One region of the Bacillus sp. FJAT-45066 genome, then DNA from elsewhere that is predicted to be linked to it. Evidence: riboswitches for the same ligand, from Rfam matches in the RefSeq annotation. Region 1 holds a riboswitch; each other region holds the start of a gene.
What was found. A riboswitch is a leader RNA that binds a small molecule or an ion and turns the genes downstream of it on or off. The one in region 1 is predicted to bind thiamine pyrophosphate.
Positions count from the first base shown of each region.

Region 2: another riboswitch for thiamine pyrophosphate. It lies ahead of CDZ92_RS13765 (ABC transporter substrate-binding protein); the one in region 1 lies ahead of tenA (thiaminase II).
Region 3: another riboswitch for thiamine pyrophosphate. It lies ahead of CDZ92_RS05475 (acetylornithine deacetylase); the one in region 1 lies ahead of tenA (thiaminase II).

Region 1 is NZ_NISQ01000001.1:2,178,846-2,183,134, forward strand. It holds gene CDZ92_RS11045 (ABC transporter ATP-binding protein) at 1-613, opposite strand, end outside; gene CDZ92_RS11050 (ECF transporter S component) at 916-1,500, opposite strand; gene tenA (thiaminase II) at 1,518-2,201, opposite strand; TPP riboswitch at 2,398-2,504, opposite strand; gene CDZ92_RS11060 (YbjQ family protein) at 2,999-3,313, opposite strand; gene CDZ92_RS11065 (hypothetical protein) at 3,294-3,497, opposite strand; gene CDZ92_RS11070 (MFS transporter) at 3,704-4,289, opposite strand, start outside.
Region 2 is NZ_NISQ01000001.1:2,727,840-2,732,128, forward strand. It holds gene CDZ92_RS13755 (ABC transporter permease) at 1-600, opposite strand, end outside; gene CDZ92_RS13760 (thiamine-binding protein) at 600-893, opposite strand; gene CDZ92_RS13765 (ABC transporter substrate-binding protein) at 913-1,914, opposite strand; TPP riboswitch at 2,024-2,131, opposite strand; gene CDZ92_RS13770 (D-TA family PLP-dependent enzyme) at 2,205-3,332, opposite strand; gene CDZ92_RS13775 (sensor histidine kinase) at 3,728-4,289, opposite strand, start outside.
Region 3 is NZ_NISQ01000001.1:1,078,498-1,082,786, forward strand. It holds gene CDZ92_RS05460 (manganese catalase family protein) at 1-37, shown strand, start outside; gene CDZ92_RS05465 (hypothetical protein) at 125-610, opposite strand; gene CDZ92_RS05470 (class I SAM-dependent methyltransferase) at 844-1,599, shown strand; TPP riboswitch at 1,749-1,849, shown strand; gene CDZ92_RS05475 (acetylornithine deacetylase) at 2,124-3,398, shown strand; gene tenA (thiaminase II) at 3,416-4,084, shown strand; gene CDZ92_RS05485 (DUF5336 domain-containing protein) at 4,167-4,289, opposite strand, start outside.

The DNA of each region.
Region 1 (4,289 bases):
CATCTTCTTGAAATATGACCACTCTATTTACAAAATCTAATAAATGATCTAGCTTGTGTTCTACTATAATAACCGTTTTGTCCTGTCCAACCTTTTTCATCGTTTCCCATAATTCTTTTGTTCCTTGTGGGTCGAGCATGGCGGTTGGCTCATCTAAAAACAATACATCTGGTTGCATAGCCAAAACGGATGCTATCGCTAATCTTTGCTTCATACCACCAGAAAGTTCATTAATTTTCGTATGTGGTGACTGTAAGTGTAAGCCAACTATCTGAATTAGCTCTGTTATTTTTTCATCCATCTGCTCCCGAGGAACAGCTAAATTTTCTAACACAAATGCAAGTTCCTCATCGACATATGGCATACAAAATTGTGTATCTGGGTCTTGGAACACATAGCCCCAAGATTCAGGTAATTGTAATTCTTCTGCAATCATAGGTACGTCGATTGCTTCAGGTATTAAACCAGACAATACTTGTAAAAGCGTTGACTTTCCACATCCTGATGGTCCTAGGAGTAGTATTTTTTCACCTTCATCACATGTAAAGGAAAGGTCATTAAAAAGTCTTTCTCCACCTGGATATTTCAATCGTATGTTTTTTGCTTTTATCATGATAACTCCTTTATTTGAGTCAATTTATTTACTTGGCTATGTTATGAAAGACCGCTGTTTATTTCCGTGCAAGGCTTCGCTTTCCGCGGGCGGTAAAAAGGAAGGTTATTTTCACTATCGTGAAAAAACCTACTCCCTCGGCGCAAGCGCCTGTGGGGTCTCCCGTCTCCCGCTGGACAAGGAAGGCTACAGAGCGATACATCCTTCGTAAGAAAATGCGTATGCATTTTCGAGGAGTCTCCCCCTGCAAGAAAATCAACAGCTATAACGTAATTAAATATCAACACAAAACTTTATTATAGTTATTTACTTAAAGAATCGTAATCTTCTTTGCTTGCAGGGCGAAGTAAGTTTGTAACTCCTGTCTTTTCTAGAGCTTTTACAATGACATAAGCTAGGACGCCAGCGAACAAGACAGAGCCAATTAGGCGGAATGTAACCTTTAGCATTAAATTCCATGCTTCTAGATCGAATAGATAACCTCTGTAAATATCCATCACAAAAGAGCCAAATGCAGAGCCAATTCCAGCAAGAGAAACGACTAGTAAGTCGAAACGTTTGTAACGGAATGCCATAAACACTAGCTCAGCAAATAAACCTTGAAGTACTCCGTAAACTAACACTTCTACACCAAATTGAGAGCCAACAATAAATTCACCAGATGCAGCAGCAACTTCCGCTAAAAACGCTACTCCAGCTTTTCTTATAATCAAATAGGCAACTGTTGCAGCGATAAACCACATTCCATACGTAAGTTCCTGTACTTGCATACCTGTTAATCCGACAAAGTCATAGACAGTTCCCCATAGTTTATAAATAATCCCGAACACAATTGCGATTAAGATAGTTACTAAAATATCGGTTAGTTTTAAGCCTTTATTTTTCATCTTCTTTGTCCTCTCTCTTACGCGTTTACTTTGTTAGGTCGAACTGGCCACTGCTCTAATGTGTAAGCCATTTCCCAAAAGCTATACTCATATTGACTGCTCAACATAAAGTGTTCTTTCATTCTTTCACGCTCTTCAACAGATGCTTTTTCTGCTAATTCATCTAATCTTGCAATCTGCTCTTCTACTAATTGGCGGAACCAGTCGCCACCATAAGCTGCAATCCACTCTTGGTAAATTGGTTCCTCAGGAGTTGAGCCCCTTAATCTTTCACCAATCTCGTAATATAACCAATAGCATGGTAATAGTGCAGCAATTACCTCGCCAATACCACCAGATAATACAGCCCGATACATATGAGATGTATAAGCGTATGCCGTTGGTGCTGGTTTAAATTTTTTTCTCTCATCCTCCGTAATACCTAGACGTTTTGAGAAGTTTTCGTGTAGGGATAATTCTGCCTCATATGTTCCTTGAGCGTGTGCTGCTAATCTGGAAGTTGTATATAAATCAAATGCTTTTGCACCTGCATATGCTTGCACTCTCGCGAAATGACTTAAGTAGTACGCATCTTGCATCACATAATATTTGAATGACTCTAGCGATAAACGACCATCAGCAAGTCCTGTTACAAACGGATGGTTAAAGCTTGCTTCCCAAATATGGTCTGCTTCTTGCCTAATTTGTTCTGAAAATTTCATTTCTCATTCCTCCTAAAAATAAATGTTGCCTACTAACATGGAAGTTCAACTTGAGAAGTAGTTGCGCGCACGACTACTTTCTAGTTTCCCTAGCCTATTTTCGGCAAATAAAAAACCACCTACGTTACGCATTTGCGCAAAGAAGGTGGTTGAATACACAGAAATTCGTGTTTGCTCGCACTTTTATGTAGTACAAACATTCATCCGTCCACTTCCCTACGCTCGTATTAACGAGATCAGGTTCTAAGAGTCTTAGAGTTACACTCTAATCTCAGCCTTAAGAAGGCACCCCTAGTGGTTGATCGTTAAGGACAAAAAATTTGCCCTTTAAAACTATATGTTGTTTTCTGATAATTATCATAACAGTTTTCACAAATTTGTCAAAACTTTTTTAATTTAATCGATTTCATAATTACTGTTCGTTTAGTGAAAAACGAATGTTCCGTTTTTTTAATTAGGCTATGTTAAAGGTTGCTGTTGATTTCCGTGCAAGGCTTCGCTTTCCGCGGGCGGTAAAAAGGAAGGTTATTTTCACTGCCGTGAAAAAACCTACTCCTCGGCGCAAGCGCCTGTGGGGTCTCCCGCTTCCCGCTTCTCCCGCAGGAGTCTCAGCCTTGCACGGAAATCAACAGGTAAGTATATAAATATCAACACTAAGCTTTAACACAGCCTATAATTAAATAACGTTCGATATAAAACGTAAATTATATGAAAGAATAGGTTTACTATTCGTTTTTCGTTTAGTAATTGTACTTTATGAAACTCACTCAATTGAATTAATATAATACACTTGAAACTTACTCTACTGTTACTGCTGTTCCATATGCAATGATTTCAGATGCATTTGGCATCACGTTCGATGTTTCTAGACGAACTGCAATAATAGCATTTGCTCCTTTAGCTTGGGCATCTTCTACCATTCTGCCAATTGCCTTTTGACGAGCTTCCGTCATCATGTCGGTATATCCTTTAATTTCTCCACCTACAAGTGTTTTTAGTCCAGCCATAATGTCTCTACCAACATGCTTTGATTGGACAGTACTTCCTTTTACAAAACCTTTTAATTCTTTCACTTCTTTTCCAGGTACAAAATCAGTAGTCACGATAATCATTTTCGTCATCCTCCTTCTTTTCTTTAACTCTTTCTATGATTAATAATATCATTAACGTTATGAAAGCTATTACAATAAAAGCATAAAAGTAAATGGCTACTACGATGTTTACAAAGAATAGCCCTACCCCTACTAACTGACCTACTGTGACGATCCATAATAGTAGCGATTTTATTTTTTCCATGTATGTCTCCTTTTATAATAACTGATAAGGGTTCTAGCAGTTGATGTACGCTACAGGTGCTCGCTTTCCGCGGGTGGACTCGTGAGCCTCCTCAGCGCTCTAGCGCTTCCAGGGTCTCACTTGTCACACTTTTCCCGCAGGAGTCTCACACCTGTAGCGTACATCAACTCACTATCTTTATAATCATTATTCCTTGTCTAATAGTTTTATGCGGAAGGAACTTTTTGTAGTTGTAGCAATTCTTCTGTTTCTTCTTCTTTTGCGTATTTTGGTAACGTAAAGCTGTAGTAAATCGCAACGAATAACATACAGCCACCTACAATTAAATGTAGTCCTTCGATAGATAAAATTTTCGGAAATGCTACTGCAATAAAGCCTAATGTAATAGTTTGCGATAACATCATAAGAGGACTAATCCATCCTTGGACCCGCCCCATCATTTTTGGGTCAACTATTCTTGGTAACCAGCCACCTATTCCTATATTAATGAATGGTAGAATTAATCCTACTATAACACTTAAAGAACAATAAACTATGAAATTTGTTGAATAAGCTGTTAGTGAAATAAATAGTGCTGTTATGAATAAACCAACGATAATCATTTGATATAATTTCATTTTTTTTACAAAAATAGATGCAATAATACTACCTAGAAGGATAGATAGTCCAAAAGCTATTCCAAGATACATCATCAATTGCTCATAATTATCTGGAGATATTTTATATTTTAAAATATAAGCCGGCATAACCGTTAAACCACCATTTACAATACCGAAAACAAAAAATCCAACG
Region 2 (4,289 bases), 550 kb from region 1:
CTGCGCACCGAGCCATTCTGAAATAACAGCACCCATTACGCTATAGGTTGCGGAGATTTTCATGCCCGAAAGAATAGAAGGTAAGGAGTACGGTAATTCTACTTTCCAAAATAGTTGCCGATTCGATGCACCAGCCATTTTCATGTAATGTTTTAGTTCAGGTGCTGTTTGACGAAAACCATCTAGTGCCGCGATTGTAATGGGAAAGAAGCATACGAGCGTGATGACAATCATTTTTGGCAAAAGCCCAAATCCAAACCATATGACTAAAAGTGGTGCTAAAACAATGATTGGCACATTTTGCGAAAGGATAAGCAACGGGTATACGGATTCACGAACGATAGGTATTAAATGTAAAATGATTGCTGTTATAATCCCGATGCTTGCTCCAATCGCAAAGCCTAACACTGTTATTTGGACGGTCGATAACACATGTGGTTGAAAATTTACCCACCCGTTCCAAGCTTCCGCAAAAATTAACGATGGCGCTGGTAATAACCATTTTGGAACTTCAAAAAAAGTAACAGCCAGTTCCCATAAAATGAACAAAAGAAGGAGAACCAAAAATGGCCTCCAACTTTTTGTAAAAATATTTTTCATCATCCGTCATACTTCTCCGTTAATTGTCCTATTGTGATGCCTGTTGGCTGATACAAGACTTTTACTTGAGAGATTACGTTGCTACTTCCTAGCTCTATCATTCGCACGTTCATTTTTTCAATAATAGAAAATAACTGTGCCATATCGCCTTCCATTGTTGTTTCTAACGGCCCTACGCGATATGCCACACCTGAGTCTTCAATAATTTTAATAGCTTCATCTACATAAGGGATAACGTTTTCCCCTTTTTTTGTTTTCGGAATGATTTGAATGCTTACTAATGCATTTGCCATTTTTATTTTCTCCTCCTACTTACTCTGGAAGAAACTCATTAGTGAACGCTGCTTCCGCATCTAATTCACCTTCTAGTAGATCGTTTTCTATCATCCACTGTGCATAGTTCTCCCAAACTTCTAATTTTTGTTCTCCCCAACGTGGTGCGTCATTTTTATATTTGTCTGCTAACCACTTTTGGCTCGCTGTTACTAATTCCGCATCTAAATCAGGTACGGCAGCAATTAGTATTTCTGCCGCTTCTTCTGGGTTTTCGATTGCAAATTCATATCCACGAGAAGCCGCCTTTATAAACGCTCTAACTACATCGCTTTGTTCATCTATCATTTTTTCATTGGTAGAAAGTACGGGTGTGTAGTAATCAAGTGCATCGGAATAGTCTGTTAAATACACCATATTAATTTCTTCCCCGCGCAACTCTGCCTCTACACCTGTCCATCCGTAATAAATCCAAGCAAAGTCAATGTCACGACGAACAGCCGTGAAAAAGTCTGCATCTCCCATGTTAATAAATCGTACTTGTTCCACATCTGCATCTCCATCATTTTTCATTATGGATGCGATAACGGATTTTTCAACGGGAGCTCCCCACCCACCATAAGATTTTCCTTCAAAATCTTTCGGTGATGTAATGTTTTTTTCTGCAGGTGAAGCAAATCCAGATGTATTGTGTTGGATTATTGCTGCAATCGAAACGATTGGAATGCCTTGCACTCTAGCTTCTGTAATGGCTTCCTGATAGCTTACACCAAAGTCCGCACGGCCCGCTGCAACTAATTGGTCAGCCCCTGCTTCTCCAGGAAGTAATATTTCCACTTGCAAACCTTCTTCTTCAAAATAACCTTTTTCTTTTGCTACATAAAGACCCGTATGGTTCGTGTTCGGAGTCCAATCTAACACAACGGAAACTTCCTTTAACCCTTCCGCTCGGTTCTTATCTGCAGGCGCTGTGTTGTTGTTCACGTTTCCACAACCTACAAGCAAAACTGACGCCATTAAAATTGCGATCCATTTTTTCATTCTGTATTCCTCCAATGTTGGTTTGAGGTACTAAACGTATGTATCGTTTCTTTTCCATCTCATACAAAAAGCCTAGGACTGCTTTACCTAGGCATAGTTTTAACATATTTAGAGTAGATTATATGTTTCCTACGCTGGTATGAGCCAGATCAGGTTCAAGGGTCAGTGCCTTCGGACACAATCTCAGCTAGCCTACCTAGCCCCCCTACATGTTTAGTATTCTCTTTTTGAAACAGTATTATTATATCACTCTAAAGAATTTAAGCTAGTATTATGATGTTATTGTGATGTTATTGTGATGCTCCTCTTGCATCTACTTTCCAACAGTCTTTAATTACTCCATCTTCATGTACGTAAAACTCATTGAATTGGTTCACAACCGTACAAGCATGATTAGGAATAATTTGGACTTTGTCGTTTAAAGTTAAAGCCGTATCTTCTTTGAACGTTGCTACACCATGTTCTTCGGAAAGCCGCTCGATTGTTATGTTTGAGTGACCATTGATGTGCCCATGCCCTTTTACAGAAGCGTTTCCATGTGCACCTTTATCAAGGCACAGTGTTTTGCTTCCAGCATCTAATATGATTCTACCTTCCTCTTTATACGTTCCGACAACAGACGCAAGCACCGTCAGCGCACAATTTTTTCTTTCGGTCACACCTAAGCCTACTTGAATTTCATCGAAAAAAACGCTGTTGCCTGGTCTTACCTCTGTAATGCCATTTACTGCCCCAGCCATTTTATAAGTAGGGGTGGAGCCAACACTCCTCGTTTTGATTTTTATCCCCGCTTTTTCGCATACAGCCGCGCTAGTTAACACCGCCTCTGCTTCTGCTAGAGCAATTTTTTCTATTTCTTGTTGGGAAGTGGCAGCATACGAATGTCCCGCATGTGTAAAGATGCCGCCAAGAGTTAGCTTTGATAGCAGAAGTATCGCTTGAGCTAATTCAAGTGCTTGTTTACCAGGCTTAACACCACAACGGTTCAGTCCACTGTTCACTTTTATCCAAACTTCTATTGTATTTGGCGTTTTCTCTAGATGTTTTTGTAATAATTTTATCTGTTCCAAGCTATCTACAGAAACTTTGAGTTGTGACACTGTTGCGAGGAGGTTTATTAATCGTTCTATTTTAGTAGGACTTGAGATCGGATAAGCGATGAGAATATCCTTTATCCCCGCTTTTGCCATAATTTCGGCTTCGGCAATTTTAGCTGTTGTGATGCCAACTGCACCTGCTTCTAGTTGAAGCTTTGCGATTTCGATGGATTTATGTGTTTTAATGTGAGGTCTTAATTGGATGTTATGATGTTGGGCAAATGTTGCTGTATTTTGGATATTTTTTTTTAGCTTTTTTAGGTCGACTAGTAATGACGGAGTGTCTAGTTGGCTGATTGATTTTCCGATTAATGGGTTCATTAGGGCGATCAGTCCTTTCTACGTATAAATAAAATGGTAAGCTTCATTGGGGAGTTTAGCAAGTTTGGCGTTGAAGATTAATTTTGGATGCCATTTTTGTATGACTTTCTTGTCTTTTTGGTACTTTATGCAATTCTATATGTACTTTTTAATGTTCTATCGCTACTTTTTAAGGCCTCTATCTATACTTTTATTTTCCATCGATACTTTTTTGAGTTCTATCGCTACTTTTCAGAACTATAATAAACGCTTTTTCTTCGGTGACACAGCTAGGTTTATCCACACCATTTATCCCCTATAAGATAGGAAGTAAATGGTATATCACATACAATCTTTTTTAGACTCTTTATTGAACTTACAAAGGACTTACCCATCCATTCAGGGTAAGTCCTTTGTTATGTTAGAGGCAATATAATCCGGAAAGTCGTCCCTGACTCGGACGACGATAGCAACTCAATGCTACCGTTATGATTTTCTATAATTCTTTGAACAATTGTTAAACCTAACCCAGTACCTGATTCTTTTGAACTTAAAAACGGATCGAAAATGTTTGCTTTTATTTTCTCAGGAATACCTGGTCCCTCATCTGTAAACAGAATCTCATAATTATCTTCATGCGCATAGGATTCGATCGTAATCATACCTTTACCTTCCATCGCTTCACTACTATTACGAATGAGATTATATAATACTTGTTTCATCTGTTTCGGATCCACTTGAAATGGCTCTTCACTTAAATGCAATGTAATATTCAATTCGTTTTCTGCAGACTCATTTATTAGAGGTAAAATCTCTTCTAAAATAGATGCCAATTTTTTCGTTTTCACTATTGGTGCACCTGGCTTGGAAAGCATTAACATCTCCTCGATAATGGCATTAATTCGATTTAGTTCGCCTAGCAATAAAGGGATATGGTATTGTGCATTTTCCTCTTCTTTGAAAGATTGATTCATTAAC
Region 3 (4,289 bases), 1.1 Mb from region 1:
CGAACATGCTCCAGGCCTTTATGATTTAAATAATTAAATAGTGCTAATTTTGGGACGGGGTTTCCTTCACATGGTAAGGCTCAATTGGCCACAAATGTAAAAGAAACCCCGTCCCCATTTTGCACTACTTCCAATCTAATTTATCAATAATTTTTTTCATCTTTTCATAGTAATCATTGCCGTTTATGACAAAATAACGTCCACCACTTTTTGCTGAGATGGCGATACGGTCGCTTTCATCAAAGCTAATCAAAATGTTATTCGTCCACAGTTTACCAGGCTCTCTCTCGTTACTAACCTTAATTTCTAACCTGTATTCTCCATCCCATCTTTCTCTCGCATTTATTTCCCGTCTTAACCATAAGCCAGAGAAACTTTTAATCATTTCTTCTATTAGTTCTTCATCTTCCGTTGTTACTTTAGCAATTTCTTCAGAACGGCTGTAACGGTCTTTTGGTGGTGCATACTTTGTGACAGTAACACTTCTAATAACGGTGTCTTCATTAAAACGTTTCGAAATAATTGCGTCAGATGTGTTTATGTTGATAAAAATAATGAGGGCAATAAAAGCAAGGAAGACTGTACTGATGATAATGGTAAATTTCTTCATATACTTTGTGACTCCTTTCTATTCTATTGTAATATTAACATATATTGGCTATTATTTTAGTTTTTTTCAAATTTATCCAATGTTTTGCTCTTAGTAGCAATCGTCTATAAACCTTTCTATTTATTAATATGTGATTCTACTGATAGGAATGTGGTGAATGTTGTCGAATTACATAAATGTAGAGAATTGTTAATGAAAAACTCGAAAATAGCGATTTGATTTGGAGGAAAAGTGTGAGTATCGATATTATTAAACAAAATAAGAAAAGTTGGGATACAGTAGCCCATCATTTTAACGGGGTAGATGCTTTACCTAGTTATGGGCCATTTAGCCAAAACGAAGAGGAATTAAGATTATTTAAAGAAATTAAAGGTAAAAAAGTTCTTGATATTGGTTGTGGAAGTGGACATTCTTTACGCTTTATGGCTGAGAAGAAGGCTAGTGAACTGTGGGGTGTTGATTTATCTGAGGCACAAATAAAAACTGCAAAAGTAACTTTAAACGGATTAAATCCTCACTTGTATTGCGCACCGATGGAAGAAGAAATTGAAATACCTAAAATGTATTTTGACTATGTGTATTCCATATATGCAATCGGGTGGACGACTGATTTGCCAACTACTTTTCAGTTAATTTACTCCTATTTGAAACATGGTGGAAGTTTTATTTTTAGTTGGGATCATCCATTATACACTCACTTAGTAAGTAAAGATGGACAACTTTATCTCAATGGATCTTACCAAAATGAAGGTTTTACAACATACGAAAGATTTAAAGGGGAAGAGGCACCTGTCGTAATTCCTCAAAGAAAGGTTAGTACATATATAAATGAATTGATTAAAGCAGGCTTCACCATTGATCGTGTGATAGAAAGTGAAGTATCGGTAAAATATGAATCAGTTGAAGAAGCAGTATCGGATCGTTATTATTCCTTATACAAAGCAAGAAGATTCCCAAGCACGATGATAATAAAAGCTACAAAAAATTAAGTGTAGCAATTTAAGGAATGGGATTCTTTCACGTGATAACTGTCTATTGGCCAGAAATGTGAAAGAAACCCCGTCCCCATTTCTCACTTCCCAGTTCTCACTTGTAATCGCTAACATAATTTGCTAAAGTTTAATTATAATAGAATATTTTTCAACACTAGGGGTGCTTTTTAAGCTGAGAGAGACTATTGTCTTAACCCTTGAACCTGCTCTAGGTAATGCTAGCGAAGGGAAGTGGAGTAACAGGGATAGTACTGTCTTTTTAAAACCCAAACCACTTCTTTATGCAGAAGTGGTTTTTTTAATTGATTCAAAAGTAAGATTATGTTAAAGGCTATTGTCGTTTTTTAATAGTATCTAGCTGTGATTGAAGCGCATGTCGGAGACTCCTGCGGGAGAAGCGGGGAGGGGGAGACCCCGCAGGCGAAGCCGAGGAGGCTCCCGGCCCGCCCGCGGAAAGCGGAGATATGCGCGGAAATCAACAGCGGTGCTTAACAGAGCCAAAAGAAAAAGGAGGTAATACATTGAAGCATAATGTAGATGAACTTATCCTACTTGTAGAGGAGCGACAGGACGAATTAGTGGACTTACTTTGTAAACTAATTCAGTACGAAACTCCAGCACCACCAGCAAGAAATACAGCGGAAGCTCAGCGTTTTATTGCTGGATTTTTACAAGAAAAAGGTTTTGCCATTGATACATGGGACGTGTACCCAGGTGATCCGAATGTTGTCGGAGTGCTAAAAGGAACAAAATCAGACCAATATAAAAGCCTTATTATTAACGGTCATGTAGACGTTGCGGAGGTAGATGAGTCAGAAGAGTGGGAAACAGATCCGTTTACTCCTATCGTAAGAGATGGTGTTGTAATAGGTCGAGGTTCAGCCGATATGAAAGGCGGACTTGCAGGAGCTTTATTAGCGATTCAGCTTTTGCATGAAGCGGGGATTGAATTACCAGGAGATCTGACGTTTCAGTCTGTTATCGGAGAAGAAGTAGGAGAAGCGGGAACTTTACAATGTTGCAAAAGAGGTTACACGGCAGACTTTGCGCTTGTCGTCGATACTAGTAATCTACAAGTGCAAGGTCAAGGTGGAGTCATTACTGGTTGGGTAACTGTGAAAAGTAAGCAAACACATCATGACGCGACAAGAAAAAATATGATTCATGCAGGTGGAAAGTTATTTGGTGCAAGCGCCATTGAGAAAATGATGAAAGTTATGCAAGGGTTGCAAGAGTTAGAAAGACATTGGTCTGTGATGAAAAGCTACCCAGGATACGAGCCGGGAACTAATACAATCAATCCAGCCGTGATTGAAGGTGGTAGGCATGCCGCATTCATAGCCGATGAATGTCGTTTATGGCTAACGGTTCACTTTTACCCTAATGAAACATATGAGCAAGTAGCAAAAGAGATAGAAGAACACATACATCATGTTGCTAAGGCAGACCCGTGGTTAAGAGAAAATCCGCCAACGTTTGAATGGGGAGGCTCTTCTATGATAGAAGATCGTGGTGAGATTTTTCCTTCTTTAGAAGTAGATCCTGAACATAAGGCGGTTCAAATGTTGTTAAGTTGTCATGAATCGACGCTAAGAGAACAGCCTGTATTAAGTGTTTCCCCAACCGTAACGGATGGAGGTTGGTTTGGCGATGCCGGTATTCCAGCAGCGATTTATGGACCGGGCGAGTTAAAGCATGCTCACTCCATTAATGAACAAGTTTCCATTCAACAATTAGTTGATTATACGAAGGTTCTTTTGCGGTTTATTTTAGATTGGACTCATACAAAAAAATAGTTTAGGAGATGAAGAAAATGAAATTTACAGATCATTTACAACAGAAATTAGAAAATATTTGGAAGAAAAATCACACACATCCGTTTGTTGTGGAAATGGGCAATGGAACGCTTGATGCGGAGAAGTTTCGTTTTTATATGATTCAAGATTACCTTTATTTAATTGATTACGCGAAGTTGTTTGGTATCGGAGCAATTAAAGCAACGGATTTACAAACGATGGAGAAATTTGCGGCATTAATGCATTCCACTCTACATGAAGAAATGGCTCTACACCGAAGCTATGCGGCTCGTTTTGGCATTTCTTTAGAAGAGTTGGAAAATGCGGAAGCTTCGCCTATTACGTTAGCTTATACGCATTATATGTTACATAAAGGCCAAAGCGGAACATTAGCCGAACTAGTGGCTGCATTATTGCCTTGTATGTGGAGTTATTGGGAGATTGGTAAAGAACTAAGCGAGATTCCTGGAGCTGCCGCGCATGAACTATACGGAGAATGGATTAGCATGTATAGCTCAGAAGAATTCGGAACATTAGCGAAATGGTGTATCGAGTTAATGGATCAATTAGCTGAAGGAAGAACAGAAACAGAACTCTTAGAATTAGAAGAAATTTTCTTAAACACAACACGTTTTGAATACATGTTCTGGGATATGGCGTATAACAATCAAATGTGGCCAGAGTGATGTGAAGTAAGGACGGGGATCTTTTCACACAAAATGGAGTACTTGACCTCAGAATGTGAAATAAACCCCGTCCCCATTTCTCCTAAGCTTCTCTTTTAAAATGCATATACCATGAAATACTCTTCGAAAATAGCAAGATATAAACGGCTACTCCGTACACAGTTATGGAGATCGCTTCCCATACAATCATTCCAGTTGTTCCATG